2 regions of the Arthrobacter sp. DualSoilB13 genome follow, and region 1 is predicted to be linked to the other one. Evidence: predicted binding sites of a transcription regulator. Region 1 holds the regulator's gene; the other holds the start of a gene.
What was found. The regulator HrcA, encoded in region 1, represses chaperone genes, less so after heat shock. The targets are predictions, from matches to a motif close to TTNGCACTCGNNNNNNNCGAGTGCNAA.

Region 1 (9,452 bases):
TACACCGGCGTCGTTCAGCAACGCGACATGAAGGCCCAGTATCTGGACCGTATGGATATCGAACGTGAGCGCGGCATCACCATCAAGTCCCAGGCTGTCCGCATGCCGTGGGAACTCGATGGCCAGAGCTATGCGCTCAACATGATCGATACACCCGGCCACGTTGACTTCACCTACGAGGTCTCCCGCTCCTTGGCGGCCTGTGAAGGTGCAGTGCTGCTGGTGGATGCTGCCCAAGGTATCGAGGCTCAGACTCTTGCCAACCTTTACTTGGCGATGGAAAACAACCTCACCATCATTCCCGTGCTGAACAAGATCGACCTCCCGGCCGCCCAGCCTGAGAAGTACGCTGCGGAGCTTGCCAACCTCATTGGTGGTGACCCTGAGGACGTCCTCAAGGTTTCCGGCAAAACCGGCGTAGGCGTAGAGGCGCTGCTGGATAAAATCGTCCGCGACCTCCCCGGCCCCGTGGGCGATCCCAATGCTCCGGCCCGTGCCATGATCTTCGATTCTGTGTATGACACTTACCGCGGCGTCATTACCTACGTCCGAGTGGTGGACGGCATGCTGCATCCCCGCGAACGCATCCAGATGATGTCCACCCGGGCTACTCACGAACTCCTGGAAATTGGTGTCAGCTCCCCGGAGCCCACACCTTCCAAAGGCCTGGGTGTGGGGGAAGTGGGATACCTGATTACCGGTGTAAAGGACGTCCGTCAGTCCAAGGTGGGCGATACTGTCACCAACCTCGCCAAGCCCGCGTCGGAGTCGCTGAGCGGTTACGCTGACGCCAAGCCGATGGTCTTCTCCGGTCTTTACCCCTTGGACGGTACGGACTACCCGGTCCTGCGTGACGCTCTTGAAAAGCTGATGCTTAACGACGCTGCGCTTGTCTATGAGCCTGAGACGTCCGCTGCACTGGGCTTCGGCTTCCGCGTTGGATTCCTGGGCCTTCTGCACCTCGAAATCACGCGTGATCGACTCGAACGCGAGTACAACCTGGACCTTATCTCCACTGCACCCAACGTGGAGTATGAGGTAACGCTCGAGGACAAGAAGGTCATCCATGTCACCAACCCGAGCGAATACCCCACCGGTAAGATCTCCGAGGTCCGGGAGCCCATGGTGTCCGCCACCATCCTCGCACCTAACGAGTTTGTCGGTTCCATCATGGAACTATGCCAAAGCCGCCGTGGCCAGATGCGAGGCATGGACTATTTGTCCGAGGACCGCGTCGAACTCCGCTACTGGATCCCGCTGGCGGAGATCGTCTTCGACTTCTTCGACCTCCTGAAGTCCAAGACGCGCGGTTACGCCTCACTGGACTGGAAGGCTGACGGCGAGCAGGTGGCGGATCTGGTCAAGGTCGACATCCTGCTGCAGGGTGAACAAGTTGATGCCTTCAGCGCCATCACCCACCGCGATAAGGCCTACGCCTACGGCGTGATGATGACCGGCAAGCTCCGTGAGCTGATTCCCAGGCAGCAATTCGAAGTGCCCATCCAGGCCGCCATCGGATCCCGCATCATTGCCCGCGAGAGCATCCGAGCGATCCGTAAGGATGTTCTTGCCAAGTGCTACGGCGGTGACATCACCCGTAAGCGCAAGCTGCTCGAGAAGCAGAAAGAGGGCAAGAAGCGCATGAAGATGGTCGGTCGCGTGGAGGTGCCCCAGGAGGCATTCATCGCAGCCCTGACCACCGATGAGTCCAAGGACAAGGCCAAGAAGTAAATGCCCAGCGTCCTCCCTTTGGGCGACCCGGCACCTGCGGATGGCATCTTGCCTCCGCAGGTGTTGGCCGGCGTCGAGCACCGCAAGTTCGGGCTCTATGTCCACATACCGTTCTGCGCCGTGCGCTGTGGCTACTGTGATTTCAACACTTACACTGCCACCGAACTCGGTGGCGGCGCCTCCCAGGACGCGTACGCCGCTACGGCGGTCTCTGAACTGGACTTCGCCTCTCTGGCACTGGACGCCTCGGGGTTACCCCGTCGTCCCCTCAGTACTGTTTTCTTTGGGGGTGGCACGCCCACCCTTCTCCCGGCAGAGGACCTGGCCCGGATCCTTAGGGCCGCCATCGGCCATTGGGGGCTGGAACCCGGCGCCGAGGTAACTACCGAAGCCAACCCGGATTCAGTAACTCCTGAATCCCTGAAGCTTCTGGCCGACGCAGGTTTCACCAGGGTCTCCTTCGGCATGCAGTCAGCCGTACCCCACGTGCTCAAGGTCCTGGACCGCACCCACACACCGAGCCGGGTGCCTCTTGTTGTGCAGTGGGCGCGGGAAGCCGGCCTCTCCGTGAGCCTGGACCTTATCTACGGCACCCCTGGAGAGTCCATGGGTGACTGGCAGCTGTCACTCGAAACCGCTTTGTCGTACCAGCCGGACCACATCAGTGCCTACGCTCTGATCGTTGAGGATGGCACTAAGCTGGCCGCCCAGATACGCCGGGGCGAGGTGCCCGGGATTGATGACGACGACCACGCCTCCAAATACGAGCTTGCCGACAAAATGATCTCCGAAGCGGGCTTGCACTGGTACGAGGTCAGCAACTGGTCGCGGACGCCGGACCAGGCTTGCCGGCACAATCTTGCCTACTGGCGGGGAGATGACTGGTGGGGTATCGGTCCAGGCGCCCACTCCCACGTGGGGGGTGTCCGGTGGTGGAACGTCAAGCACCCCACGGCGTACGCCTCGAGGCTCGGGAGCGCTAGCTCTCCGGCTGCCGGGCGGGAAACCCTCGATGCCGATACCCGGGAAGTCGAACGCATTATGCTGGAGGCACGGCTCGGCACAGGGTTGTCCGTAGATGCCTTGGACGCGATCGGACGGCACGCGATGGCCGGGCTTATTGCCGACGAATTGGTGGACCCTGTTCAGGCGTTCAAGGGCCGTTTGGTCCTTACGCTGAAGGGTCGTCTCCTGGCTGACGCCGTAGTTCGAAGGATCCTGCCCGACTGACCCGCGGGCTCATGCCCGTCGGAGCAAGCAGTCCTGGACGAGCGGAGGTGAGCTACTTAATCCAGCGCAGGTTGACCTTGTAACGGTGAGGCTGCCCGTGGTTTACCCTGATGCCCGCCGAGACGGAGAAACACGTCAGGGCAACCCAGATCGCGGTGGCGATGACGGCGAAGATGTTGCCGACCACAGGAAGAAGGACCAAAATGTTGGCCAGAACTGCTGCGATGGTGGGAGGCAGCGTGAAGTTCAGCGCTTCTTTGGATTCCTGTGCGGTGAACGGTCCACGATCCCGGAAAATCAGGTAAATCAGAAGGGACGGCAGGCATCCCAGGATGCCGCCAAAGTGGGCCAGAGTAGCCCATTGCCTGTCCTCGCTGGCTGTCAACGGGAGTGCGTTGGCAGGCGCGCCATGGTACTGGGGCCGGCCTGCGGCGCTGCCCGGTTCTTCAGGAGCGTTATCTGCCACGTTGTCTTCCCTTTGCTTTAAAGATGCTGCGGTGTTGCTGTCCCAGAATACCGGCACCGACGCACTTGCCGGGACCAACGCCCCGTTGACACGGTAGTTGCTGATACCTGAAGGACTCCACCTCAAGGAACCGTCAAAAAATCGATGACTTCTTCCACCCGTCCCAAGAGCGATGGCTCAAGGTCGGCATAGGTGCGGACTGCGCCCAGAAGGCGTTGCCAGCCCAAGCCTATGTCCTCAGGGGTCTCATGGGGCCAGTCGAACGCGCTGAGGATTCCGGTCTTCCAATCGATCCCGCGGGGTACGGCGGGCCAGGCCTCAATGCCCAGGACCTTGGGCCTGATCGCCTGCCAGACATCCACGTAGGGGTGTCCAACAATGAGGACGTTTCCCGCAGCCCCCGGGACCGTCATGGCCTCGGCGGCAATTCGGGACTCTTTGGACCCGGGCACAAGGTGGTCCACGAGGATTCCAAGCCGGCGGCCTGAGCCGGGATTGAAGTCGGCGATGGCGGACTTCAGGTCATCAACGCCGTGCAATGGCTCCACCACGATGCCTTCCACCCGGAGATCATCACCCCAGACCTTCTCCACCAGTTCGGCGTCGTGCTTTCCTTCCACCCAAATGCGGCTGGCCTTGGCTACCTGTGCCCGTTGCCCCTGGACCCTGACGGAACCCGAGGCCGTCCGGCCGGACGGAACCCCGGATGCAGCGGTGCGGGGGGCGGGAGGCATCAAGCGGATAGCCTGACCTTCGAGCAGGAAGCCAAAGCCCAGCTGGAACGATTTGGTCTTTCCACGCCGGTCTTCCAAGGAGACCACGTGCATTCCGCCCGACTTCTCAACGCGGGTTACTTCACCCACCCAGCCCGACTGCACGTCCTCGAGGACCATTCCCCGCTGCACGGCTACTTCCGGCAGCTTCTGTTTGGCCGGAGCGGACAGATCCTGCGGGCCCCAATTTTTCAAAGCCAAGGGATTCCTACCTTTGTGCTGGTTTACGGTGCGGGCCGAAGCCGCCCGCGGCAGGTTTCAATGCTAACAACGGGGTGGCTCATACTAGACTTGTTAGCACTTGGGCATGTTGAGTGCTAAGTGTGGAGGTCTGAGCGGGATCCCGCGTTGACCGGTCGGAAGAACCATGGCAGTCGTCAGGAGGTGGAGCATTGAGTGAGCCGCGCAAGCTCGAAGTGCTGCGTGCCATCGTTGAGGATTACGTGCATTCCAGGGAACCTGTCGGGTCCAAGGCCCTCGTGGAGCGGCATCATCTTGGCGTTTCCAGCGCTACCATCAGGAATGACATGGCGGTTTTGGAAGAGGAAGGCCTGATTGCGGCGCCTCACACCAGTGCCGGTCGAATCCCCACTGACAAGGGCTATCGCCTTTTCGTTGACCGCATTTCGCAGGTCAAACCGCTCTCAGCGGCCGAGCGCAGGGCCATCCATTCTTTGCTCGAGGGCCCCGATGATGTCGACGACATCTTGGAGCGCACCGTAAGGCTTCTGTCACAGCTGACCAACCAGGTGGCCGTTGTGCAGTACCCGCATTCGAACCGCGCGCTTGTTCGCCACGTGGAATTCGTCCTCTTGGCCCCTCAACAGGTCCTCGTGGTCCTAATTGCGGACACCGGCAGCGTGGGGCAGAAGGTCATCGACGCTGGGTCCGATGTGAGCAATGAGGCCCTGATGCTCCTGAGGTCCCGGTTCCTGGGCAACATTGCCGGCACACAGCTGGCGCTTTTGCCTCAAGTGCTTCCTTCTGTCGTTGCGCTGTGTCCGCCGGAACTGCGCAGTCTGGCGCAGACGTTGGCCCAGGGGCTTCAATCGTTGAGCGACACCAGCCGCGAAGAGCGCATCCTGATGGCTGGAACGGCAAACCTGGCCCGCTCCAACGTTGACTTCCCCCTGAGCATAGGCCCTGTGCTGGAGGCACTCGAGGAACAAGTTGTCATGCTCCGGTTGTTATCTGACATGGGGGATGATCCCCGCGGCGTTACCGTGAGCATTGGACGCGAGAATCCCTACGATGGCTTGGCGGAGGCCTCCGTCGTAGCTACGGGCTATGGCTCCGGTGCCAAGGTGGGGATTCTCGGTCCCACACGCATGGACTATCCCACCACCATGGCAGCAGTACGAGCCGTGGCCCGTTACCTTTCCCGCATTCTCGGCGGCTAAACACCGGTCCGAGGAAACATCCGTAGTACAACAAGGAAGAGATACCGACTTTGAGCAGCCACTATGACGTTTTGGGAGTCTCGCCGGAAGCCACCGGGGAAGAGATCAAAAAGGCGTACCGCAAGTTGGCGCGGAAACTGCACCCCGACGTAAACCCCGGTGAAGATGTCGCGGAACAGTTCAAGGCCGTGACCCACGCCTACGAGGTGTTGTCCGATCCCCAAAAGCGCCGGGTCTATGATGCCACGGGCAATGAAAACGGCACTGACAACGGTTTCGGTGGCGGCTACGCCGGCCAGGGTTTTGCCTTCCAGGACATCTTCGACACCTTCTTTGGTGGCGGCGGTCAGGGCGGACCGGCCTCCCGGGTCCGGCGGGGCCAGGACGCGCTCATCAGCGTCCGCATCGATTTGAAGGACGCCGTCTTCGGCGTCAACAAGAAGCTTGAAGTGGATACCGCCGTGATCTGCCCCACGTGCGATGGCAGTTGCTGCCGCCCGGGCACCCACCCGGAACGCTGCGACATCTGCGGTGGCAGCGGCCAGGTCCAACGGGCAGTCCGTTCCATCCTGGGCCAGGTCATGACTGCCGCCCCTTGCGGTTCGTGTGAAGGCTTCGGCACAGTCATTAAGGACCCCTGCAACGAGTGCAATGGACAGGGCCGCATCCGCAGTCGTCGTTCCCTCACCATCAAGGTTCCGGCCGGTGTCGCCACTGGTACACGCATCCAGCTGTCCGGGCAGGGTGAAGCGGGCCCCGCTGGAGGCCCCGCTGGCGATCTCTATGTGGAGATCCGGGTCAACAACGACTCCATGTTCATGCGTGAAGGCGACGACCTCCACGCAACACTAAGTGTGCCCATGACCGCTGCGGCACTTGGCACCGAACTGCAGCTGGACACCTTCGACGGCGCGCAGGACATCGACGTCAAGGCCGGTACCCAATCCGGCGAAGTCATTACCCTGCGCGGCTTGGGTGTTACGCACCTCCGGGGTTACGGACGCGGCGACCTCAAGGTGCACTTGCACGTGGAGACCCCGACCAAGCTCGACCCCGCCCAGGAGGAACTCCTGCAGCAGCTCGCCAAGCTGCGCGGCGAGCAGTTTACCGAGGGAAAGCTGGTGGCAAGCGGCGGAATGTTCGCGAAGCTTCGGGACAAGCTCGGTAACCTGTAGCGGTGAGCAATCCGGTTTTCTTTACACCGGCGGGAAGCCTTAACCAGCTGATCCCCGGGTCCACATTTGTGTTGGAAGGTGCTGAGGCGCGCCATGCCGTCACCGTCAAGCGACTGGCCGTGGGTGAGCCCGTGGACATAGCCGACGGTTCGGGCATGCGGTTGACTGGCGCCGTGGTTGACGCCGGTTCCAGCACCCTCACAGTGAAGGCATCCGAGGTAGTCCTCGAGGACCAGCCGGCGGTCCGGCTGGTGCTGGTTCAGGCACTTGCCAAGGGCGATCGGGACGAACTCGCCATCGAGACTGCCACGGAACTCGGAATAGACGCCGTCATTCCGTGGCAGTCCGAGCGGGCGATCGTGCGTTGGAAAGGCGAACGGGCCGCCAAGGCGCACGCGAAGTGGCAGTCCGTGGTCACGGCGGCAGCCAAGCAGGCGCGGCGTGCTTGGATTCCTGAGGTACGGTCCATGATGGACACTGCCGCTTTGGCGAAGGCCGTCGCGGCCGCTGATGTGGCCATCATCCTGCATGAAGACGCCAAGAACCCCCTGCGGACCGTCCTTGAAGAGTCGGTTGCGGTCCGGACTGGAGATGATGGGACCCCTCGCGAGGTTCTCTTGATTGTCGGACCGGAGGGTGGCATCTCACCAAGAGAGGTAACGCGGCTCAGTGACGCCGGTGCCGTCACGGCACTTCTGGGTCACCACGTGTTGAGGTCCTCGACGGCGGGACCCGCCGCCGTCGTTCTTGCAAGTGACGTCCTGGGCCGCTGGTAGCCGCCCCGCAGCTCGTCGAACCCGCAGCTAACCGACGTTGAACAGGCGGGTGTCGGTGCTCGTTTCGATGGTTGCGCCGGCCTCATCCACTTGTGAAACCCGCAGCTCATATTTGCCGGCCTTCAGTGTGGCACTGAAGGTGAAGGCTCCGTATTGACCAGGCGCACCGGTTGCTTGCGTTCTCCCGGTGAGCAGGCTGCTCTTTTCGCCCTTGCCATTCTCCTGCAGAATCTGCCAGCTGACCGGCTTTGAACTGTCGGTGCTGCGGCCATTGAACTTGACTACACCGGCAGGCAGAGTTGTTTCCTCTTGCGGATCGATGATCCACAGAGGTGCCACCAAGGATGCGTTCCGTTCCATGGGTTGGCCGAGCTTTACCTGCCCAAACGCCATGTAGTCCGTGTGTCCGTCAACCAGGATGACAACCTGGATCTGCTGGCCGGAGTTGATGAGCCCCGAGGACGAGGCTGCCGCCGTCGCCGTGTAGACCAATTGCTGGACAGCGCGCTGCGCCATTCCGGCGTCGAGGTTTGAGTTGAAGGCATCCCGCGAAATATCAACGGTGATGACGTTCTTGCCGGAGATGGAGGTGGCCAGGCTTTCGGGGGCCTGCCAGGGGGTGAAGAAGTCGTGGTCCAGGGGTTTTTCGGACATCATGATCCGGAGTGCGGTGGTCACGGGGTTTCCGTCGCTGGAGATATCCCTGAACTCACGGTAGAGATAAACCTGTTCCTTGCTGCGTCCAATCCAGTAAACCGGGATCTTCGTGGAAGCCTGCGTAGTTTCCAGCGGTGCCTGGCTGGCTGGCGCGTCGTTAACGCTGACGGATGGCGAACTCGTGCCGGTTTGGGAATCGCCGCCGTTGGCTATGCAACCAGTGAGCAACAGGACAGCAAGCATCGCCGGCACAGCGATAACGGATTTTGTCCGTCTGCGCGCGCCATCTCCAATGCTTCCTGGCTCCGAAATGGGTGTCCTGCCTAACCTTGTGTCTCATGGCGGCCCCAGCCGCCGATTCCCAGCCAACGGAGCCGGGCCGCAGGATGCTTGGATGCCACCCGCTATGCCAGCTTGGCACATCGTCGACGGCGGTCGGCCGGGATTGCGCGGATCAGCGCCAACTGAAACATGATTGATACCCGCTTGATGCCGAGTTGAGACAAAATGTACGCCATGACGGTAGGCGCCGGATGATGCCGGTGGTTTCGGTTCATCGCAGGCCGGGCTGGCGTAGGATTGAAGACATTCCGGCATCCGGACGTGCCCCATACAGCGGCCACGAATGCCGAATCGATGGCAGGTAACACGACCAACCGGAGGAGAAAAGGCCTAAGGCCAACACTATGAGTGAATCTTTGAACGGGCGGCTTAGGACCGGAAACGGCAACCAGCCGCCCACCGAGTTCCCGCACACACTACCGGGTACGCGCACGGAAGTTGTCACGTTCGACAACTCCGACCAGATGGTTCACTCGTTGGGCAGCCACGACGAAGCCTTGCGGTACATCGAGGAACAGTTCCAGGACGTCAGTTTCCATGTCCGTGGCAACGAGCTCTCCATGACAGGCCCTTCCACCGTCATTCCACGCGTTATGCGTCTGTTGGAGGAAGTCCGTGGGCTCGTGGCGAAGGGGACCGTGGTGACTCCGGACATCCTTCAGCAGCTCGTGTCCCTTCTGAGGGCCCAGTCCGTGCAGAATCCTGCCGATGTGCTGACCCATAACATCCTCTCAAGCCGCGGTAAGACTATCCGGCCCAAGACGCTGAATCAGAAGAATTACGTTGACGCCATTGATGAGAACACCGTCATCTTTGGAATCGGCCCGGCAGGTACCGGCAAGACCTATCTTGCAATGGCCAAAGCGGTGCAAGCCTTGCAAACGAAGGAAGTCAGCCGGATC
Region 2 (21,880 bases), 640 kb from region 1:
TCTCCCGGCCATCGCCCGGGCACGTCAGGTAGTTGCCTTCGGTGACGCGAAAATTGCCCATGCGCGCACGTTCAGCGTCGCCGTGGAGCCGCCTGTGGCCGGGGTAGCCAGCCACGAGAATGTGGACAGTGCCTTCAAGGCATTGGCCAGGGTCCTTCCCACCTGGCAGCTGAACTGGGTCTACCGTGCGGTGGACGAGGACCTGATCCTCCAGTTGAGCAAAAACTACTACGACGGTGGCCTGCGTCGTTTGCCCGACGGCAACTCGGTCACCGGCTTGGACCGTTCGATCCACGTAGAGTACATACCGGACGGCACCGGGCTGCCCGGGGCGGACCATGAGGGCGTTGAGTCCGTCACCGCGGAGGTCAACCGCGTTGTGGATCTTGTGTTCGAACACGCAAGGCTCCGGCCCCGTACATCACTCGCCGTGGTGACGGCGAGCCTGCGCCATGCTGCCAGGATTGGCGAAGCCATCAGGCTGCAATTGCCCAACCACCCCCTGCTGTCCAGCTTCTTCGGAGCCGGCCCCGAGTCTTTCCGTGTGGTGGACCTTGAGCGCGCACAGGGCCTTGTACGCGACCATGTGATCTTCTCACTGGGCTATGGCCGCACACCGCATGGCCGTGCGCTCCATTCCTTCGGTCCGTTGTCCGCCGAGGGCGGGCGTAACCGTTTCGCCCTGGCAATGACACGTGCCCGGCGCTCCATGCACGTCCTGACGTGCTTCCGGCCCGAGGATCTCGACCTTGATCGCCTGGCCCATGGTGCTGTGGACTTCTACGAACTCCTGGACCGGGAGCTCTCCGGCAACAGCAACCTCGGAACGCCCGCCTCCCGCGCTGTCGCCAGTGAGCAGGCTTTAGGTGAAGATCCGTTGGTGGCCGATCTGGGCGACCGTTTGCGCGCCCGCGGAGCCAGGGTATGGCATCTCTACGACGGCGTGCTGGATATAGCGGCGGCTGCGGACCCCGTCCACACCATTGGCCGGGAGGGTGCTGAAATCCCCACCCCCGTTGCCATCGAATCCGATGGTACTGAACGCTACCGGCGGATGAGCGTCCGTGAACGGAGCCGCCTGCGGCCGCAACTGTTGGAGCGCATGGGATGGCGCTATATGTCGCTCTGGACGATCGAGGTCTTCACCGATCCTTCGTCCTGCGCGGACAGGATAGGCTCCTACTTGGGCCTTGAGAATCACCTTGCACAGTCTGCCTCTACCCACAGTGGTTTCCTTCACGCCCCTGGGGAAGAATTGACCTCGGTAACTGACCAGCCTTTGTTGGCCGGAGATTCCGTTGAGCATGCTGAGGGTGAAGAACCTCAACACGACGTTCAAGAAGCTGAGAATTCGAAAGAAGCACCACTGATGGATCAGGAAACAGGCGGCGAGGACCGCGCTACTGAGGAAACCGGCGAGAACACCGTTGGTCCTACGGAAGCGGCCGGGGAACCGAAGTCCCCGGCAGCCAAGACCGGCCCGAGCGGGATTCTGCCCACCAAGGCCGCTGAGGATGATCCCCGGCGGTGGGGCGATGACTCCAACTACGACCATGAGCAGTGGCTCAAGGAACAGAAACCCCCGCACTGGGGCTGAGCGGACAATGATCATTGAGAAGCCCGCTAGGGGCTAACCAAAACAAAGAAAAGCTTGCCTTGCGTTGATGCGCCGGCAAGCTTTTCTGCTTGTTGAGGATCAGCCGCCACCACTACCAGACCGTCGGTGTCACCTGTACCCAGCCATTCACCGGGCTTGCCGCCCTGGGCTGACGTCCAGAGTACGGGTACAGGTCCTGCGAGGACTTGGCTTTGCCGTGATTCGTCATAGGACCCCGCTGCCGTGAGGACCACTGATACCAGCTGACCGGGGGAGAGTAGCTGGATGGACGAAGGATCGGCCATCCGGAGGGGGACAGCTGCCGATCCCACGGGTGCGCCTGTCAGAAGGCCGGGTCCCAGTAGACTCGTCTCCGAAGGGATCTGTCCCTTACTTAGAGGGGACGCAAGTTGGCGGCCAACAAGGGCGCCGACGCTGTCCAAAGCTCCGCTGCTCGCGAGATTGGGTGGTACCTCAACAGTGGTGAAGTCCGCTGCGGTGAGGTGGGTCCCCGTTGGAAGGTCCCGGGCTGCCACGAGGACGCTCACCTGTTGCTCAGACGCAGGGGTGAGTTCCTGGACTGCGATGCCGGCAGCCACGCATAACAGCAGCGCTACTGCCAAGCGGCGGTTACGTGCAATCCAGGAACCAAATCCCGTCCGGCGTCCGCGCTGACCTGAGCGCCCTCCTGGACGACCGCGGTTGAACCGTGAACTGGTCCGGGAGCGGGAATGCGGTTGCAGGGAGCGCGAAGGGCTGATGGGCGGCCAAGTACCGGCGGCTCGCGATGAGCGTTCAGCACGGGCGAGGAGGGCGCTGCGTGACATATGTGGCATGCCGCCACGGTAGCCAGCTTCCCGGGCCGCAAACAGCGCCCGGGTGCCCTATGTGGAAAACCAGTTAGTTGGTTGCCGCTGCAGTTGCCGGTGCTGCTGAAGGCGCGGGTGTAGAAGCAGCAGGCGCCGCTGAAACAGTGCTGCCCTTGGCATCCCGGGAATCAGTCCGGTAAAACCCGGAGCCCTTGAAAACGACGCCTACGCTGTTGAACTTCTTCCGCAGGGCGCCTTTGCATTCGGGGCACTCCGTCAAGGAGCTGTCAGAGAAGGACTGGACGATGTCGAAGGCATGGTCACAGTCTTTGCAAGCGTATGCGTATGTGGGCACTGAGTTCCTCCTTTAGGACAAAGTTCAGGTCCTGGGCAGCGTCGGTGGAGATAGTCCGCCTTAGCAGTCACAGGGCCTGAGTGCTAATTCTATCATCGGTCGCCGCAGGGCGTACCCGCGGTAGTTCCGGCCTCACTTGATAAGCCGGCCACCATCAGCGCTGCTCGGCGTCGTCGCCGAGTTCAACCACTCCGGACGGTGTCAGCACTTGACGCACGGGGCGATCAAAGGCCTCGGCGGGAATGGACCCCGAAGGTAACAAATCGTCGTCGAACACTACGGCGATGGTGGGCGGCCTGCCGCCGGAAGCATCCAGGCCCTGGAGGAGCCTGTCGTAATAGCCGCCTCCCTGGCCGATCCGGTTGCCGTCCCGGTCCACCGCCGTCGCGGGCATGAAGATCCCCGCGGTACCGGCAACTACCGAGCTCTCCAGCCGCTCACCCTCCGGCTCGTCTATCGGCGCAAAGGTGGACCGGACAAATGCAGTGTCAGGTGTCCAATACACCCAGCTCAAAAGCCGCCCCGGCTCGCAGACGGGCAGTAGCACCCGGTGCCCGGCCTTGTGCAGGGCTGTGATCAAAGGGATGGTGGGCGGCTCGAAAGCGACGCCCAGGTACACGGCAAAGGTCGAGGAAGCGCCGGGGGAGACCTTGGCCGCCCAGGCCGTGCCATGCTGTGCAAGGGACTCTCCAGCGCGAGCCAGGTGTTCAGGACTGAGGGCCCGCCTGTGCAGCCGCCGACTGCTGCGAATGTCTTCCTTCGATGCCATCTCTGTCCGTTCGGGTGGTTGTCGCGCGCCGGTTGAGCTGCAGAGGTTATCCACTGCGGAAAACCAAATGTGCTAACGACGCGGCGAGGGGTTTAGCCGTTGGTGTGTTCCGTCCGTTACATTAGTCCGGTGACTCTAGAAAACAACGCTGTCCGCAAGGCCGTCATTCCCGCAGCAGGCCTTGGCACCCGCTTCCTGCCCGCCACCAAGGCGATGCCAAAGGAAATGCTGCCCGTGGTGGACAAGCCTGCCATCCAGTATGTCGTCGAAGAAGCGGTCAAGGTGGGCCTGCATGACGTCCTGATGATTACAGGGCGCAGCAAGCGGGCACTCGAAGACCACTTTGACCGTGTGCCGGCTCTTGAGGCCACGCTTGCTGAAAAGGGCGACACCGCCAAGCTTGAAGCCATTCAGTCCGCCACCAACCTCGGTGATATCCACTACGTCCGCCAGGGCGACCCTAACGGCCTCGGTCATGCTGTCCTTCGTGCAAAGCAGCACGTTGGCTACGAGCCCTTCGCCGTTCTGCTCGGCGATGACCTGATCGATGCCCGTGAAGACCTGCTGAGCGAAATGATTGCTGTTCAGCAGAAGACCGGTGGTTCCGTTGTTGCACTCATCGAGGTAGAGCCTTCCAAGATCAGCGCCTATGGTTGCGCCGATGTTGAGGACAACGGTGAAGATGGCTACGTGCGCATCAAGCAACTCGTCGAAAAGCCTTCTCCGGAAGAGGCGCCCTCCAACCTTGCCGTGATTGGACGTTACGTGCTGCACCCGGCCGTGTTCGACGTCTTGGAGAAGACGGCTCCCGGTCGCGGCGGAGAAATCCAGTTGACCGATGCCCTTGAGGTGCTTGCTGCCGGCGAAGGTGAAGGTTACGGCGTCTACGGCGTTGTGTTCCGTGGCCGTCGTTACGACACCGGCGACAAGCTCAGCTACCTCAAGGCCTGCATCGAGCTTGCCTGCGAACGCGAAGACCTCGGTCCTGAGCTTCGCGAGTGGCTGCCCAACTTCACCGCCACACTTCCCAAATAGACAAATGATGTATGGCTCTGCGATCTGGCCGGTAACGCTGGAAAGCGGAGACCTGCTGCTCCGGCCCATCCGATACCGCGACAAGCGGGAATGGTCCGAAGTCCGTTCGCGGAACAGCGAGTGGCTGGCGCCGTGGGAGGCGTCCAACCCGGCTCCGGGTGGGCGCCTGCCCAGCTACCGTCAAATGGTGGGGTCCTTGAATGAGCAGGCCCGTCAGTCAACCGCTTTGCCGTTTCTCATAGTTGAGAGAACGGCCGGTTTTCGCGAGCCGCAAATCGTCGGCCAGTTGACGGTCTCATCCATCGTGTGGGGATCGGCCATGATGGCCACCCTCGGCTATTGGGTGGATAAGGACCGCGCCGGGCGTGGCATTGCGCCCACAGCGGTTGCGATGGCAACTGACCACTGCTTCCGGGTGCTCGGCTTGCACCGTATGGAAATCAACATCCGTCCAGAGAACTCTCCGAGTTTGAGGGTTGTGGAGAAGCTCGGATTCCGCGATGAAGGTTACCGGGAACGCTACCTGCACATCAACGGCGAATGGGCTGATCACCGCTCTTTTGCGTTGACGGCCGAGGAGGTGCCGGAAGGACTCCTGCGCAGGTGGCTGAGAGGATAAACGGGCAGGTCATCGGCCTTTTCGCTCATATCTCCAGTCATTTGCGGACTCGCCCACGACACACCGGCCGCAATGCCGCCGCACCCGGCGATTTGCTTCTACGGTTTTGAATGTGGACTTCCCTCTCAGCAGCTCAGTGATACTCGTGGTCACTGTCGCGCTGTGGATGGTCTGGGTGGCGCCCTATGTTTTGCGGAACAGGCGCCAACAAGTCCAAACGGCCACTGTTCCAGCAGAGGCTCTTGATGACGAACCAGACGAAACGCAGGCAGGGGTGGTACTGACTTTGGCACCTCAGCAGGAGAAACCGATGGAGACCATGCACAGCAAAGCACCGGCGTCGCCCCAGGACTCCCCAGCGGCGGAGTCCTCGCTCCGGAAGGCGCCCCCTACGCCGTTCACGATCCGTTACGCCCGGCTCACGCTCGCCTTGGCAGGCCTGGCCCTGTTAGTTACGGCCGCGGTGTCAGGGGTTCTCAGAATTCTCGGCATCGGTTCTGTGTGGTTGCCGCTGGTTTCCCTCATTGGCGCTGTGCTGGCTGTCGTTACCTTGCGTAAGCTCGCCTTGCGGGACCTTCGTGAACGGCGGGCTCGCCGTGCGGCTCAGGCCTCACCCATCCCCACGCCTGCCCGGTACTTGCCCAAGGAGCCGCTTGTCGCAGCGAAGGAAACCACGGTTTTTGACGCCGAAGCCTCTAGCCGTGAAGCTCCTCGATTGTCAGCCAAGGAATTGCGCGAGGCAGCGCTTGCTGTGGCAGTTGCCGCAGGCGATAAATCCGCTCAAGTTGCCAACGACTCCAAAGGCGCCAGCTGGCAGCCGGTGGAGGTCCCCAAGCCAACGTACGTGGCCGCTGCGAAAGCACCGCGACCAGCTCCAGAGCCCTTGGACCTGCCCGAGGCACCAAAGCCCGTTGGCAAGCCTGTGCTGAAGCAGAACGTTGAGCAGGCCGAGGCAGCAGTTGCTGTAGTGGCCACTGCTAAGAACCACAGCGCCCTGAGCAACTTGGACGATGTCCTGCAGCGTCGCCGCGCCTAAGTCCTGGAAGCGACCACAGGTGCAAGGCCAGGAGACGTTCGTGTGGTGGTTGGAAAAGCGCAGGGAAAGTTTGTAGCCTAGGGACACTGGCCGGGCAGTTGAGGCTCTCGGTCCAGGGGCTATAGCTCAGTTGGTAGAGCGCTTCGTTCGCATCGAAGAGGTCAGGAGTTCGAATCTCCTTAGCTCCACAGATTTTATTGCACTCAATCGTTCAAGTGCGGAAGTATCCACCATGCCGGCTGAGCGAAACATGCGCTGCGCGAATGAGGTTGGACCGTGATGCAAGGCAGCGGTCCGTTGTTTGCCTCAGCGCCGGGAGTGCTTGGGCGGCGTCGTCGAAATGATTTTCACGGATCATTGATTCCATCGCCCGGCACTGGTGCTCTGTTTCCAAGGCGCCCACCATGGCTGAACTGATCTTCAGGCTGAGGAGTGCCGTTGTGGTCTCTGATGCGTCGCCCTCATCCACAGCATGAACGATCCTTTCCACCCGTTGAGGGAGCATTGAAAGGTACTTTGCCAAGAACCGCAATGCCGGCCTCGGGTTTCCAAGCTCGTCGGCGAGTGACTGGATTCGGCTCAAGTCCCAGTCGCCGGCGGCAGCGCTACGCGGCGCTTTCATCCCCGGCTCCTACTGTGGCTTGCGGGGCTGTGTTGTCCGGGTTTTTGGTCCAGATGGAGGCCAGCATTCCGATGACGAGGATGGCGGGTGCGCCGTACATGAGGGTGTTCATGACGATGGGTTCACGTAGGGCCCGGATGGCGTTGCCAACGTAGGGGATGGTGGCTACGTGCTTGTCCACGGTTTTGCCTTGGAGGGTGGCGATCCAGGGGTCGATGCCGTTGTTGGCGTCGCCTTTGGTCTGGACTGCGATACCGCCGTCGGCGGTGGTGGTGATCTCGGTGATGCGGTGGGTTTCCACGCGCTGGTCTTCGACGGGGATGTGGTAGGTGATGATGTCGCCTACTTTGACGTCGGTGGTGGGTGTGGGGACGGTGACCACGACGTCGCCCGGGTTGATCAGCGGGGCCATGGAACCGGTGAGCATGGTGGAGGTTTGGTAGCCCAGGATCCGTGGCCCGATCGCCAGGAACAGGAACACCAACGCGCCTAGGATCAGCATGCCCACGCCGATGCCCTTGACCACATTGCCGGCAATCCGACGGAACCGGCCCGAAGTGCCAGCGGCGCTGGCAGCAGTTGTAGGGGCCGCTGCGGGCTGCTTCACAGCGGCGGTCTCGGCGGCGGTTACGGACTTTGCGGCTGAACGCCGGCCGTGGACGGCGGGGGTGGAGATGGTGCTCAGTGCGCTCATGCCTGGCGTTCCCTTCAGGTGTTCGTTGTGCTTTTAGTGTCTCTGGACAGGCTCAAGGGTTGGTGTGCAATGCCCTCAAGACTTGCTCAGGATATGGACCGGGGACCGGCCTGAAGGGCAAACGGGCCGGCCCCCGGGGCCTTGGGTGGGAGCCTTTGGCTCCCTCTGGCTTTACTTGGTGGTTTCGGTGCGTTGGGTGCCGGTGAAGGCGAAGGCGATGGTGGAGGTGGCGCCTTGGAAGTCGTTGTTCGCGGTGGTGGGGAACGCGGTGGTGACTTTGAGGTTGTCGGTCTTGGCCGAGGTCAGCGAGGTGAGGTTGTTCAGGACCTTGTTCGCTGCGATGACCGGGCCGGAGGCCAGGACGGTGGTCTTGGTCCCGGTGCAGTTGTACGGGGCTGCGGCGCCGGTCCAGGCCACGGAGCAGTTTTCGATGGTCAGCTGCAGGCCGTTGGTCACGTCCGTGGTGAGCAGGGATGCGGTGGTGCCGGCGTTGGTGGTGAGGGTGACGTTGTTCAGGTCCGAGTTGCCGGTGTTGGCCAGGGTGACGAGTTTTTCGACCTTGTCGCCGGGCAGCAGTCCAGCGACCGGGACGTTGAGGGTGTTCGCGGGGCCGGGTGCGCCCAGGGCGATGGTGACCGTTCCTGCGGTGACGGCTTGGGAGGCGGAGGTCGAAGAGGTGAACGCGCCGTAGGTGCCCATGCCGGCGACGGCGGCTGCGGTGCCGACCAGTGCGACGGAAGCGAGGATCTTGCCGGAGGTGGTCTTGAGGCTGATGGCCATGGGAATCAGTTTCCTTTCGGGAGGCCACCGTGAGACCGGCCGGCCGTTCGTTTCCAGCCTCTCTGGCTGACAAGAACTACTGTGCCGGGCCCGGATCAAGAACAAATCCTGCATACCCGCAACACTTCCTCAGGAAAACCTCAAGACTCCCGCACGGGTCCAGACTGGAACTCCGATCCTTTTGCCCCTGGAAGTAGGCTGTAGGTGTGAGTCAACCGCTGATGAATCAACCGCTTGACGAGGGTCCCTTTTATCACGGGACGAAGGCCGACCTCACGACGGGCGATCTCCTGAGTCCCGGCTTCAGATCCAACTATCGTCCTGAAGTCGTGATGAATCACATCTACTTCACAGCTCTTCGGGATGGCGCGGGGCTGGCTGCCGAGCTCGCTGCCGGCGATGGCGAACCGCGCGTCTATGCCGTTGAGCCAACCGGAGCTTTCGAGGACGACCCGAATGTGACGGACAAGAAATTTCCTGGCAACCCCACCCGGTCTTATCGCAGCAGCGCCCCCCTCAAAGTTATCGGTGAAGTTGACGGGTGGACTCGCCTAACTCCTGAGGCGCTGCAGGAGTGGCGGGTACGACTGGCGGCGATCGTTGCGGACGAACGCGGCGAAATCATCAACTAAGGATGACGAACACGAAGGGTGCGTTAGCCTGCCAGGCAGCCATTGTTTCGCGCATCCAGCATGTATATCGTTAAGTATCGTTCAGTATCGTTCACGACCAACCGAGGTGAGCTTGATGCACAATTCATTCCCTGCAAGCGGATTTATGGGTAACAACCTTGACGGCATGTGGCAGGCCGTGGAGGAGTTCAGGTCGCGGTTTGAAAAGCGCTCCGGAACCCGTGCTGGACGGGGTGAGTTGAGGACAGCCATTCTGGCCCTCCTCGCTGAACGACCCATGCACGGTTATCAGATCATCCGTGAAATCGAAGAGCGCAGTGGCGGAAGCTGGAAGCCAAGCGCCGGCTCGGTGTACCCCACCTTGCAACTGCTGGCAGATGAGGGTTTCGTCAGCACTGAGGAATCCAATGGCCGCAAAATATACTCCCTCACTGAGGCGGGCCGCGAAGATGTCGCAAGCGCCGAAACGGCAGCGCCTTGGGAATCCACAGGCAGCACCTCAGGTTTCGCGGCATTGCCCAAAGCGGGGGTGGAGCTTGCCCAGGCTGCTGCGCAAGTAGGGCGGACAGGAACCCCCAAACAGGTGCAAGAGGCCGTGACGGTGCTGGAAGAGGCTCGTCGTCGGCTGTATTCGATCCTCGCCCGGGACTGAAGGGAGTGACGTCGCTTCGACGCGACCGGACAGATCCCATGGCCGGGGAAGCCCGTGCCCGCTATCGTCGAATCCTCAGGTTTGCTGCATGGCATTTGCTGGTGACCTGGTGGTTTGAGCTGTTCCTTCCTCGTGTGGGCCTGCGAAAACTGACTGAACGCAGCCGTTCGCGGAGGATGCAACGCTTTGCCCGGCGATTCCATGGCCTCGCCGTGGAGCTTGGTGGGCTAATGATCAAGGTAGGCCAGTTCATGTCCTCCCGGCTGGATGTTCTACCGCCTGAGATTACGGCTGAACTGGAGGGCCTTCAGGACGAAGTGCCGCCGGTTCCCTTCCCCGCCATCAGGGCCCTTGCCGAGGCGGAGCTGGGGGCGCCCTTGGAATCAGTGTTCGCTTCGATAGAGGAGTCGCCCATAGCCGCGGCATCCTTGGGGCAGGCGCACCGGGCGAAGCTGCTCGCGGGCAATGCCGAGGATACTGGCCTAAGCAGCGTGGTTTTCAAGGTACAAAGGCCGGGCATCGACAAGATCGTGGACGTCGATCTTGCCGCTCTGCGACGGGTGGGAGGCTGGCTTAGCCGCATCCGCCTCGTCTCAAACCGCGCCGATGTTCCTGCTCTGATCAAGGAGTTTGCGCAGACCAGCCTTGAGGAGATCGATTACCTTAATGAGGCCGCAAATTCAGAGCGCTTTGCAGCTGATTTCGCCGCCGATGGCAGGGTGACCGTGCCGGGGGTGGTTTGGGAACGGACTACACGCCGGGTGCTCACCCTGGAAGACGTCACAGCCATCAAGATCACGGACGCAGAGTCGCTTCGTATGGCGGGGATTGACCCGGCGGAGGTTGCCCCCGTTTTCGCGTCAGTGATGTTTGACCAATTGTTCACCAAGGGCTTCTTTCACGCCGATCCACACCCCGGCAACATCTTTGTCACACCCGATTCCGGGTCAGTGGAACATCCATGGAAGCTGACGTTCATCGACTTCGGCATGATGGGGGAGGTTCCTGCGAAGACCAGAAGCGGATTGCGCAAGCTCCTGATTGCGGCTGCTTCGCGGGATGGAAGGGGGCTCGTGGCTGCCATCAGCGATGTTGGCGTTCTGATGCCTTCGGCTGACACGGCCGAGCTGGAGCGGGCCATGACGCAGCTCTTCGCACGCTTTGGCGGCATGGGCTTTGCCGAACTTCGAGAAGTGGACCCGCGGGATTTCCGAGATTTTGGGACGGAGTTCGGCAGCGTCATCAGGTCGCTTCCGTTTCAGCTGCCGGAGAATTTCCTGCTCATCATCCGCGCCATGTCACTGACGTCGGGTGTATGTAGTTCGCTGGATGCCCGGTTCAACTTGTGGGACTCGGTGGAACCATACGCTGCGCAACTGCTGCGGGATGAGCGAGGCAACCTGGTCACTGACGTCGCAGGGCAGGCATTCGAGGCCGCGGCGGTCGCCTTGCGATTGCCGAAACGGCTGGATGGGCTGGTTACCCGGTTCGAAGACGGAACACTCCAAGTATCCAACCGCCGTCTGGAACGACAAATGTCCCGGCTTATTATCCTGGCGCGGCGAGCAGTAGCTGCCGTGATCTTTGCAGCCCTCCTGGTGGCTGGATCCGTGATGAGAGCTGACGACCTCATACTTGGCAACGTGGTGATGATCGCGTCGGCGGTTCCGCTGCTCTATGGTCTGTGGCCCGGCCGCGGCAATCTGTGAGCCGACTCCGTCGTCGTAGAATTGCGCTGTGACTGAGACCCCTACACCCCATCCCGAGGCCTCCGGCAAGATGTCCGGACCCGTCCTGGTAGGCGTGATGCCCGGGCAGCAGCCCGCAGTCCTGGAGCAGGCAGCACGGTTTGCCGCCCGTGCGGGCCTGCCACTTGTTTGCGCGTATGCCGACGTCACGGTGTATCCAGTCGATGGGACCACCGGAGGGCCGGCAGCGCCCATCGACCCCGATACCGTTGATGGAGCCCAAGGGATCCCGGAATCACTAGCGACCACCATTGCCCAACTCTTGGCTGATCAAGACGTTGAGTGGTCCATTGTCCCGCTTGCAGGGGAACCAGCGCACGCCTTGGCCCGCGAGGCCAGGAGCATCGGCGCCTCCATGATTGTGGTGGGCACCCGTGAGCATAAGCTGACGGCCGCGATCAAGGAGCTGACGGCTGGTTCCGTGGCCCGGCATCTGTTTCATCGGCAGGACGTGCCGGTCCTTGTGGTGCCCGTGAACCCCCGGGTCCCGGACGACGATGACGAGGACTGAGGCAAGCAAGCCAGTTCACCTTCACTGGGGTTTCATCGGCATCGTGGCGGCAGGCGGCGTGTTCGGAACGCTCGCCCGGTACAGCCTTGGACTGGTGATCCCAGCGCCGGATGCCTGGCCGCTGCCTACCTTGGTCATCAACCTCTCAGGTGCCTTGGCCCTGGGGGCCCTGCTGGAAGGACTCTCGCGCAGGGGGCCCGACGTCGGCAGCCGCCGGGTTGTGCGCCTCGCCTTGGGTACGGGGTTCCTGGGCGCGTTTACGACGTACAGCACACTGGCTTTGGATGCCATCCACTTATTCAGAGCGGATGCGGCCCCGGAGGCTGCCGGGTACCTCGCAGCGAGCTTGTTCGGCGGGGCCGCTGCCACTACTGCCGGCATCTGGTTGGGTGCCTGGCATCACCGTCGCGTTACCGGGCGTGTGCCGTGACGGTGATACTTCTCGCCCTTGCTGGCGGAGTCGGTGCAGCGGTCAGGTTTATGGTGGACGGATTGATCCGGCAGCGCCTCAGGACTGCACTTCCCTGGGGAACCATCCTGATAAATGTCACGGGCTCGTTTGCTCTCGGGTTCCTTGCCGGACTGGTAATGCGGGGCCAGGCGCCGGAGTCCCTGTTGCTAATACTGGGGACGGGCTTCCTGGGCGGGTACACGACCTTCAGCACGGCGAGTCTGGAGACCATCAGACTGGTACAGAGTGGAAGGGTGGGTTTGGCGCTCATCAATGGATTGGGATCCATGGTGGCGAGCGTTATCTCTGCTGCGGCCGGTGTTGGGATCAGCCTTCTGCTGCCTTGAGTAGTGGCCAACCTCACCAATAAAAGTGTCATGCCCCGGCTGTAGGATCGAGCCATGGCTAAGAAGACTTTCAATGAGCTGTTGTCCGCCCAGGTTGCCAATGAGTTTGCGGCCTCCCAGCAATACATCGCCGTGGCTGTGTATTTTGATGGCGAAGACTTGCCACAGTTGGCCCGCCACTTTTATCGCCAGTCCCTGGAAGAGCGCAACCACGCCATGATGATGGTCCAGTACATGCTGGACCGCAACGTCCACGTGGAGATTCCGGGCATCGCCCCGGTTCGCAATAACTTCGCCAACGCCAAGGAGCCCATTGCGCTCGCCTTGGAGCAGGAAAAGGAAGTCACCCGCAACATCGAGGAGATGTTCCGTGTTGCCCGTTCAGAGGGCGATGCCTTGGGTGAGCAGTTCATGCTGTGGTTCCTGAAGGAGCAGGTTGAGGAAGTTGCCTCCATGACCACGCTGCTGAACATCACCGAGCGCGCCGAGAACCTCTTCGACATCGAGAATTATGTAGCCCGCGAAACCGTTGGCGACGGCGGTCACGACGCCAGTGCTCCCTCCGCGGCCGGCGGCGTCATTTAGCTGCCAGCCTCGGGGTATTTACTACAGGAGGCCGTTGGAACCTTACCTTCCGGCGGCCTCTTCGCGTTCCAAGGCCTGGTCCGGATGGGATCGACTCAGCGGGGATAACCGGCTGGCGATGCGCGCGAGATCCACGGGTAGAGCGTTGCCGTTAGGCTCGATGTCCCAGTCGAGGGGGCCGTTGCCGATCAGGAAGAGGGTGATGTCCTGGTCGTAGAGCACATCCACCACGTTGCTGAAGCGCTGCCAGGCCGGCGCGGACGCAGCGTCACCTACCGCTGGCGAAGGGACGTCGTCGATGACCCACGTCCTGAATGTTTCGGCCAGGACCAGAAAGTCCGACGTCGAGGTCAAGCCACCGCACAGTTCCGCAAAACCAACCCATAGAAGGTCCGGGTCGGAGTTCTTGACCACTATCGGCTGGGTAGTTGGATGTCACCACGAGGGAGACGCGACGCTGCGCGGCGGTCCGCAAGAGTCGGTAAATGAACATGCCGTCACCGATGTCGTGGACGTGGAACTCGTCAAAGATCAGCACCTCAACACCGTCCAACAGCGCGTCCACGGACTGTTGGATTGCTGTTCCATTGCCAGCTTCCAAGCCATGTGTTCCGCTGTGGACCTTGCGGAAGAAGTCGTGGAAGTGGACACGCCGTTACCGCGCCTCAAGCCTTCCGTAGAAGCTGTCCATCAGCCAGGTTTTCCCGCGGCCCACAGGGCCGTGCAGGTAGAGGCTTCGTGGCGGCTTTCGGGGAAGCGCCCGACGGCGGCCTGTCACCTGGGCGCCAAAGGTCGCCAACCGCTCAGCTGCTTGCCGCTGGCTGGGTTCAAAGGCAAAACCGGACTGCCCGGCGTCGTGTGCCATGCCCTCGAGTAAAGTCCTGGCAATGTCGCGTTGACTTTGAGGACGTCCCAAGGAAGGCGTCACAGCCAACCTTTGCGTTTGAAGATGGCGTACATGAGGAGGGCTGCGCCAAACATCAGCCCTACCGCCAGGGGATAACCGAAGTCCCAGTGGAGTTCGGGCATATGGTCGAAGTTCATTCCGTAGACGCCGGCTACGAAGGACGGCGCAAACAAGATGGCCGCCCAGGATGAGATCTTCTTGACCTGCTCGTTTTGGGCGGCGCTTGCCTCGTTTTGGCGGTTGGCCGTTAGCGTTCCATCTAGGGTGAGCGCATTCTGGAGGAGGTCCCTGAACGAGTTGGCCCTTGAGATCACCCGTTGGACGTGGTCCTCCACGTCGCGGAGGGAGCGCTGGAGCTCGATGTCAACGCCGTACTTTTCGAAGCCCTTTTCCAGTAGCACCATCATGTCCGGCAGAGGGTGGATGGCACGCTGGAACTGGATCACTTCACGGGCCAGCTCATAGATACGACGTGAAACAGCGCTGTCGCCGCTGAAGAGCTGGTCTTCGATCTCGTCGATGTCGTTTTCCAGGCCTGCGACCACGGGAGCGTAATCATCCACCACTTGGTCCAGGAGGGCGTACAGCACAGCCTCGGGGCCATGGCGAAGGAGATCGGGGCGCTCCTCAAGCCGTTTGCGCACTCGAGCCACGCCACCGGTTTCGGCATGGCGGATGGTCACCACAAAGTTTGGTCCGGTGAAGACATGGAGCTCGCCGAATTCCACCGTCTCGGTTTCGTCCAGGTACCGGGCCGGCCGTAGGACGGTGAACAGGTTGTGGTCGTAGCGCTCCAGCTTGGGCCGTTGGTGCGCCGAGACGGCGTCTTCCACGGCGAGGTGGTGAAGCCCGAACTCGTGAGCGACGGCGGCCATCTCATCCTTGGTGGGACGGTACAGCCCAATCCAAGCCATGCCCCCATGTTCGGAGAGCGTCTCAAACGTCTGTTCAAGGCTGTGAGGGGTGGCGGTGCGCACGCCGTCTACATATACGGCGTTGTCGATAATGGTCACTGGTTGAACGCTACTGCATGGCACCGATGATGGCGCCCGCAATGGTCATTGCCAGGAGGTCGTGGCCGGAATCAATGACGGTTACTGCGGTGGGGCGGCCAGCGAACCCGTTGTGAATGACGTGGCCCCCGGCACGGAATACCAAGGCAAGGATGAGGGCGAAGAAACCGCCGGCAACAAAAGTATTGAGATCCAGGGCGCTGATGAGGACGGCCAGGAGAATGCTGGTCACGGCCGCTGCCACCATCATGGGAACCCAGATGCCCGCTCCGCCTTCGATGTTCTTGAGGTCGTCTTCGGTCTTACCGATTGCCTGCATCCACCTGCGGCCCAGAACGGCCGGCATGTACCAGACAAAGCCGATCACCATGGATGAAACGAAAGCCAGAAGTACGGCGAGCCAGTTGATCTGGGAAATGTGTGAGAGCCAATCCATGCCTAAAAGCCTAGTCCGTTTAGCCCTCCGAGCCGGCGCTCCGGCCCTCTTGCCGGGGCCGTGTTGGCGTTGCCGCCATCCTGCCGATCAATGGCTCCGTGCGGTACGGGATGTGGGTGTGCAGAGCAAGCACCGTTTCGGTTCTGATGACTCCCTTAGTGCGAAGCACCGAGCGCAATGCAGACTGCAGGTTGTGGGTGTCCGTTGCCACCACCCGGCACCACAGGTCGCCGCGACCGGAAATTTCGTGGACCTCCAACACTTGGGGGATCAGGCGCAAGGCGCCAATAACGCCGTCGAGTTCCCGGTGGGTGACTTCAATGGTCACAAAGGCGACGACGTCGTACCCCACCTTTTCGAGGTCTACTTCCCGCCCGGCTGCATGAAGCACCCCGGACCGGAGAAGGCGCTTGACCCGGCTTTGAGCAGTGTTACGCGCTATGCCCAGTTCCTCGCTCAACTCGGCGATCTGGATGCGTGGATCCTTAATGAGTTCCAGGAGGATCTTCAGGTCCATGGGGTCAAGGGTGTTCAAATGGTCACTCCAGCTCATTTGGCTCGCAGTACTTTGAGTATTTTGCTCAATTCTTGCATCTCCATAGCTCTTCGAGGTCAATGCCATTGCATTCTGTTGCCATCAATACTTAGCCGGACTGCGCTTCCCACAAGGAGATCAACAGCCCGGCCACCGAGCCCGAAGGCAATGAAATGACTGTCTTGAGCGAACTCCGCATGCGCCCGGCCACAGCCGCGCGCTGGGGATGGGATGCCTCCACCACCGCCAGGCTGGTCCTGGCCGGGGTTGTGATCTTTACGCTGCTGGTTGGCGCCAACCTCGCTACGCCCTTGTATCCCTTGCTCCAAGCCAGGCTCGGAATGTCATCGCTGGGCGTCACTGTCGCTTTCTCGAGCTACGTCCTTGCCCTGGTAGCCGTCCTCATGGTGGCTGGCCACTGGTCCGACCACATAGGGCGGAGGGCTGCGCTGGTCCTGGCTGTGCTTGTCGGTTTGGCAGGCGGGATCATCTTCGCCAATGCGGACTCGCTGGTCTGGTTGTGCCTTGGCAGGGCGCTGCAGGGCGTGGCCGTAGGGCTTGCTACGGGAGCCAGCTCCGCGGCGCTGCGCGAACTGCTTCCCCTGCGACCTGACTGGGCCTCCCGTTTTACATTGCTGTCCTCAGCCGGAGGTGTAGCGGCAGGCCCCGCCATCGGTGGCCTCTTGTCGCTCTTGCCGGACCCCACCCGCACCCCGTACTTCGTCCATTCGGCAGTGTTGATTGCTGCCCTCATTCCCCTGTGGCTCCTGAAGGCCAGGCCTGCGATCGCTCCGGCGGAAGGCCCCAAACCCCTCAAGGTCCTGGCTCCCCGGAAGCCGTCCATCTCCCGGGATGCCCGCGGAGCCTTCTGGATGGCTGCGGCAACGGGGTTCCTCAGCTTCGCGGTATTCGGCTTCTGCCTTTCGTTGGCACCCGGATACTTCGCCAGCGTGGTCCACGCCGATTCAAGGCCCCTGATCGGGCTGCTTGCCGGTGTCACTTTGGGTGCCTCGGCCCTGAGCCAGCTGCTGGGTGCCCGTGGAAGCTTGGTTGTTCCTGTGTCCCTTGGCGTGCTGGGGGTCTCGGTGGTTCTGGTGGGAGCCGCGGCGGCGTGGTCCAGCCCTTGGCTGCTGGTGGCTGCCAGCATAACTGCCGGGGTAGGCCAAGGGATTGCCTTCCGGCAGGTTTTCAACGAGGTGGCCGGAAAGGTCGAAGCAGCGCGTCACGCCCAGGTGATCAGCACCGTCTACGTCATCACCTACCTGGGCAGTGCTGCTCCGGTGATTGGGCTGGGACTTGCAGTCACCGCACTCGGCCTGCAGACCGCCGTCGTAGTTTTCACTGCTCTGTGCGGCGTGGCAGCCATGATCCTCGCGGCAGTGTCCCTGCGGAGTTCAGTGTCTCGCCGTAGCGCCCTGTCTCTTCGAGGTTCTTCGGGTTCCTGAGGTTTACTCGGGCAACGGTCCGCGATTGCCGGGAATGTGCTGGAAGACCATGGTGGTTTCGGTGTGGCCGACCACGGGGTCCGTGGCGAGGTTGTCTAGGAGCCAGTTACGGAGGTCGTCGGTGTTGGCGACGGCAATGTGGAGAAGGTAGTCCACTGAGCCGGTGGTGTGAAACGTGGAAATGACCGCCGGAAGCTTGGGGACGCGCGCCGTGAAACGGTCAATCTGGTCCCGGTCATGGGCGCGCAGGCGTACAGCGATGAGGGCCTGAACAGAGCGGCCGATGGCCGGCAGACTCAACACGGCCTCGAAGCCTTCAATGATTCCGCGTTCGGAGAGTGCCCTGGTGCGCATCAGGGCCGTGGAGGGGGCGATCCCCACTAGTTCAGCCAATTGCTTATTGGAGATGCGGGCGTCGTCCACCAACGCTGCGAGAATCCGTTCATCGATCGCGTCAAGGGGCTCTGCGCTGCCCGTGGTTGACCGAACATTCTTCGTGGGGTTGCTCACGGATCCTCCTGAAATTGCCTTTCATTCATCTTAGGCCGTCAATTCTTCAGGTGACTATCGTTTCAGGGACGAGCGGGCGCCTCGTCGCCGGTCCAAGCGTTGGAGCGGCTCGCTCAGGAGCATCAACAGCAGGGGCCAATTTCCCGCGCCGGGGATAACGACGGACAGGACCAGGGCCGCCAGGAAGAGCCCGGAAACGATGAAACTGGCTCGAATCCCCATAACAGCGTCGTCGTCAGACATCTGGTGGAGGTCAGGGTGGGACCGCAGATAAGTGCGTGTCAGGAGAAGCATCAGGCTGGTGGCCAACAGGGTTCCTATGTAGACCAAAGGCTGGGCCCAATCAGACTCCATCTGGGTGGACAACGATGTTGCCACCGGCATCACCACAATGGTGAACATCCATGCAACGGTCAACCACAACAAACCCGCGTCCACCTGCTTGACGCTGCGAAAGAGCTTATGGTGGTGCACCCAAAAAACTGCGATGAGGATGAAGCTCAGGGCAAAACCGAGAAGGGCGTATTGTTCCTCCGCCAACCACTCAGCCGTAGTGCCGTCATGGTCCGCCAGTTCACCCACGCTCTCCATGAGCGGCAAGATCAACAACGTCAATGCAATCGCCACCACGGCATCCGTAAACGCCTGCAAACGCTCCGGTGACGACAGCTCCCGGTTTTTCGTGACCTGTGTCATGCCTCCGATTGTAGGGGCAGACCGCCTTGAATCAGCGGGAGTGGCGCGGTGGGCGGTGAACAATCAAAGTGACGGCCGCCGTCGTGCAAGACAGTGCGATCACGCTCAACGCCAAAGCCGGCCAGCCAAAAGCCTGAAAGGCAAGACCGCCCGCCCAGCCAATGACGCTGGAACCCAGGTAATAGGACAGGTTGTATAAGGACGCTGCTTGCGCCCTGCCTGTTGTGGCGATGGCCCCGGTCCACCCTGAACCCACGCTATGGGCGGCGAAGAAACCGCCGGTGAAGATCACCAGCCCCACCAAGGTGGCTGCCAGGTTCTCCACCAACGTCATGGCCAAACCTGCCGACATAATGGCGATACCTGCCACCAGGACGTTCCGCCGTCCAAACCTGGTGGTCAGGCCCGCTGCCCAGCGCGAACTGACCGTCCCGGACAAGTACGCCAGGAAAATGAGGCTCACAACGGTGGCAGGAAGCCCAAAGGGTTCTGCGTGCAAACGGAAGCCAAGGTAGTTATAGACGGCCACGAAGCCACCCATGAGCAGGAACGCCTGCAAGTAGAGGGACAGCAGCTTGGGATTGCTTGAGTGCCCACCCAGGGTCCGGAGAGCTCCGCGAAATCCCAAAGCAGGGGCGGGGCTGAACCTGCGTTGCTTCGGAACAAGCACCAGGAACAGGACAGCTGAGACCGTGGCCAACAGGGATACCGCCAGGGCTGCGGCGCGCCATCCCCATAGTTCTCCAACGGGCCCGGCCACCAGGCGCCCGGCCAATCCGCCCAGGGTGGTTCCGGCAACGTACGTGCCCGCTGCGAGGGCTGTGTGGACTTTGGTGACTTCCTCGTTGAGGTAGGCGATGGCGATTGCGGGGATGCCTCCCAAGGCCATGCCTTCCAAGGTCCGCAGTCCCAACAGCACAGGCACGGTGGGCGCAAGGGGCACCAGTAATCCCAACAACGTGGCGATGGCGATGCCAAGGGCCATGGCGCGGACCCGGCCAATTCTGTCCGCCAGGAAGGACCATGGAAGTACGGTGGCAGCCAGGCCCACAGTGGCAAGGGAAATGCTCAGCGCGGCTCCGGCTGCAGTGATCTGGAGGTCAGCTGCCATGAGTGGAAGGACGGCTTGGGTGGAGTACAACTGCGCGAAAGTCGCGACGCCGGCAAGGGCCAGCGCTGCCAGGACGCGGCTGTAACCGCGGGATCCCTTCGCATGCCCGTCCCAGGCTACGGTGCTGGTCACGGAGGTTGTTTTGCTCACTGGGCCAGATTAGGAGGGAGCACACTCCCCGTTCCAATGCATAGGTCTACTAGGATCAATGCATTGACGCATCAATCGTGAATGGCAAAGGAATGCTGTGGAGCCGAATCATCAGCAACTCGTCCAGCTTCTGCCCCTGTTGCCCGTCCTGGCTGAACTGGGACGTACGGAACACATGACTGAAACGGCGGAGATCCTCGGCGTGCCCCAGTCAACGGTCAGCCGGGCTGTGGCACGGGCCAGCGCCATAGTCGGCGTGGATCTGCTCATCCGGGACGGCAGGGGGATCCGGCTTACGTCAGCAGCCAGGACCTTGCTGCCCTACATTGAGGCAGCACTCCAGGATTTTCAGTCGGGGCTGGACAAGGTACGGCACGAATCGGACGTGGTGCGCGGGCGCATAGGGGTCTCCTTCCAGCACACCTTTGGCGAAGCGACGCTGCCCCTTCTCATCAGTGCCTTCCGCAGCCGGTACCCGCATACGGTCTTCGAACTCTGGCAGGGTCCCCGCGACGACTGCCTGACGCAGCTGGCCAGCGGGGACATGGATTTCGCCCTCACGGCGCCTATTGCACCGGAGGGGCGGGGCGTTCGTGCCATGCCGCTGTACCGCGAACCGTTGCGGGCCGTCCTTCACTACAGGCATCCCTTGGCGGAGCGGAGCAGCGTGCACCTCTCCGAGCTCCGGCACGATCCCTACATCACCCTGCCCGAGGGAGTGGGCCTGCGGGCGCTTGGGGAGGCGCTGCTGCGGGAAGCCGGCTTTCGTCCGCGGATTGCCTTTGAAGTCCAGGAGTCCACCTCGGCCCGTGGCCTGGTCTCCGCCGGGCTGGGGTTCAGCATCCTGCCCCCGGCAGGCCCCGGCTCAGGGACAGGCCAGTTCCTTCCTGAAGCTGAACTTGGTCTGGTGGAAGTGCCGATCGAATCGGACCTGGCCTTCCGGCAGATCGGTATTGCCTGGCGGGAGCGCAGCTTCGAACCGGACGCCGTCAGGCTTTTCCGGGAACTCGTTGCCAATGAGGGCGGGGACTTGCTCGCCGAACTTGTCAGAGCCCGTTCAGGAACTCCCTGACCACATCCGCCGCCGAACCGTCCTTGGCCCGCTGCCAACCTGTCCCGGCCCATAGGTTGAGGCGGTGGGGGTCTCCGGCCGCAGCTGCCGCAGCCCGAACAGGGCTGGTGAGATGGTGGATGGCGGGGTAGCCCTCCGGTGCGTCCCGGTGGTCCCGGACGAAGTCGTTAACCAGGGATCGGGCCCATCGTCCCGTGAAAGCCCGCGTCATTGCCGTCTCCGTAAATGCCGGATCGCCCAGCGCGTCCTTATGCGGCTTCCGTGCACCGCTCTCCTCGGTGCGCACCAAAGCGGTACCCACCTGCGCGGCCTCCGCACCCGCTGCCAGCACTTCACGCAGCGCGGAACTGTCCATGATGGCGCCTGCCGCAATGAGCGGAAGCCCGACGGCGGCACGCACCTGGGCGACCAGTTCCGCCGTCGTACGGGCTAATGGTTCCCGGCCGCCAGGCAGAAAGGCTGCCGCGTGTCCCCCCGCGGAGCTATGTTGCACGGCGATGGCATCAGGGCCTTCCTCTGCCGCAGCTAGAGCTTCCTCCACACTGGTGACACTGGAGATGACCCGGCTGCCGGCTTTTTGCAGGGCCCGGACCACCGGCTTTCCCGGGAGGCCAAACGCGAAGCTTACAAACTCCACCGGGTCGGCCAGCAGGGCGTCGATCTTGTCCTGCCATGAGTCGTCGTCATTGAGCCGAAGGGGCGGAATCGATACACCGTAGCGGGCTGCCTCGGTTTCCAATGCGGCACGGTACGCCTCCAGGCT

Region 2: the regulator HrcA is predicted to act here: its motif matches at 2,822-2,848, upstream of ACZ5J0_RS13440 (FmdB family zinc ribbon protein).

The regions. Positions count from the first base shown of each region.
Region 1 is NZ_AP035865.1:2,261,876-2,271,327, reverse strand. It holds gene lepA (translation elongation factor 4) at 1-1,731, shown strand, start outside; gene hemW (radical SAM family heme chaperone HemW) at 1,732-2,961, shown strand; gene ACZ5J0_RS10360 (DUF4870 domain-containing protein) at 3,014-3,427, opposite strand; gene ACZ5J0_RS10355 (DUF3097 domain-containing protein) at 3,550-4,401, opposite strand; gene hrcA (heat-inducible transcriptional repressor HrcA) at 4,593-5,600, shown strand; gene dnaJ (molecular chaperone DnaJ) at 5,651-6,775, shown strand; gene ACZ5J0_RS10340 (16S rRNA (uracil(1498)-N(3))-methyltransferase) at 6,778-7,551, shown strand; gene ACZ5J0_RS10335 (GerMN domain-containing protein) at 7,579-8,451, opposite strand; gene ACZ5J0_RS10330 (PhoH family protein) at 8,895-9,452, shown strand, end outside.
Region 2 is NZ_AP035865.1:2,899,606-2,921,485, reverse strand. It holds gene ACZ5J0_RS13450 (AAA family ATPase) at 1-1,597, shown strand, start outside; gene cpaB (Flp pilus assembly protein CpaB) at 1,624-2,433, opposite strand; gene ACZ5J0_RS13440 (FmdB family zinc ribbon protein) at 2,498-2,761, opposite strand; gene ACZ5J0_RS13435 (5-formyltetrahydrofolate cyclo-ligase) at 2,916-3,530, opposite strand; gene galU (UTP--glucose-1-phosphate uridylyltransferase GalU) at 3,660-4,565, shown strand; gene ACZ5J0_RS13425 (GNAT family N-acetyltransferase) at 4,573-5,184, shown strand; gene ACZ5J0_RS13420 (hypothetical protein) at 5,330-6,220, shown strand; tRNA gene ACZ5J0_RS13415 (tRNA-Ala) at 6,336-6,408, shown strand; gene ACZ5J0_RS13410 (Hpt domain-containing protein) at 6,432-6,842, opposite strand; gene ACZ5J0_RS13405 (signal peptidase I) at 6,826-7,536, opposite strand; gene ACZ5J0_RS13400 (TasA family protein) at 7,708-8,316, opposite strand; gene arr (NAD(+)--rifampin ADP-ribosyltransferase) at 8,538-8,948, shown strand; gene ACZ5J0_RS13390 (PadR family transcriptional regulator) at 9,064-9,600, shown strand; gene ACZ5J0_RS13385 (ABC1 kinase family protein) at 9,606-11,309, shown strand; gene ACZ5J0_RS13380 (universal stress protein) at 11,338-11,859, shown strand; gene ACZ5J0_RS13375 (fluoride efflux transporter FluC) at 11,846-12,289, shown strand; gene crcB (fluoride efflux transporter CrcB) at 12,286-12,657, shown strand; gene ACZ5J0_RS13365 (ferritin) at 12,712-13,242, shown strand; gene zapE (AFG1/ZapE family ATPase) at 13,285-13,656, opposite strand; partial or broken gene zapE (AFG1/ZapE family ATPase) at 13,718-14,107, opposite strand; gene corA (magnesium/cobalt transporter CorA) at 14,167-15,162, opposite strand; gene ACZ5J0_RS13345 (DUF1761 domain-containing protein) at 15,173-15,598, opposite strand; gene ACZ5J0_RS13340 (Lrp/AsnC family transcriptional regulator) at 15,618-16,133, opposite strand; gene ACZ5J0_RS13335 (MFS transporter) at 16,307-17,578, shown strand; gene ACZ5J0_RS13330 (Lrp/AsnC family transcriptional regulator) at 17,582-18,088, opposite strand; gene ACZ5J0_RS13325 (TMEM175 family protein) at 18,143-18,784, opposite strand; gene ACZ5J0_RS13320 (MFS transporter) at 18,816-20,045, opposite strand; gene ACZ5J0_RS13315 (LysR substrate-binding domain-containing protein) at 20,143-21,117, shown strand; gene ACZ5J0_RS13310 (NAD(P)H-dependent flavin oxidoreductase) at 21,092-21,880, opposite strand, start outside.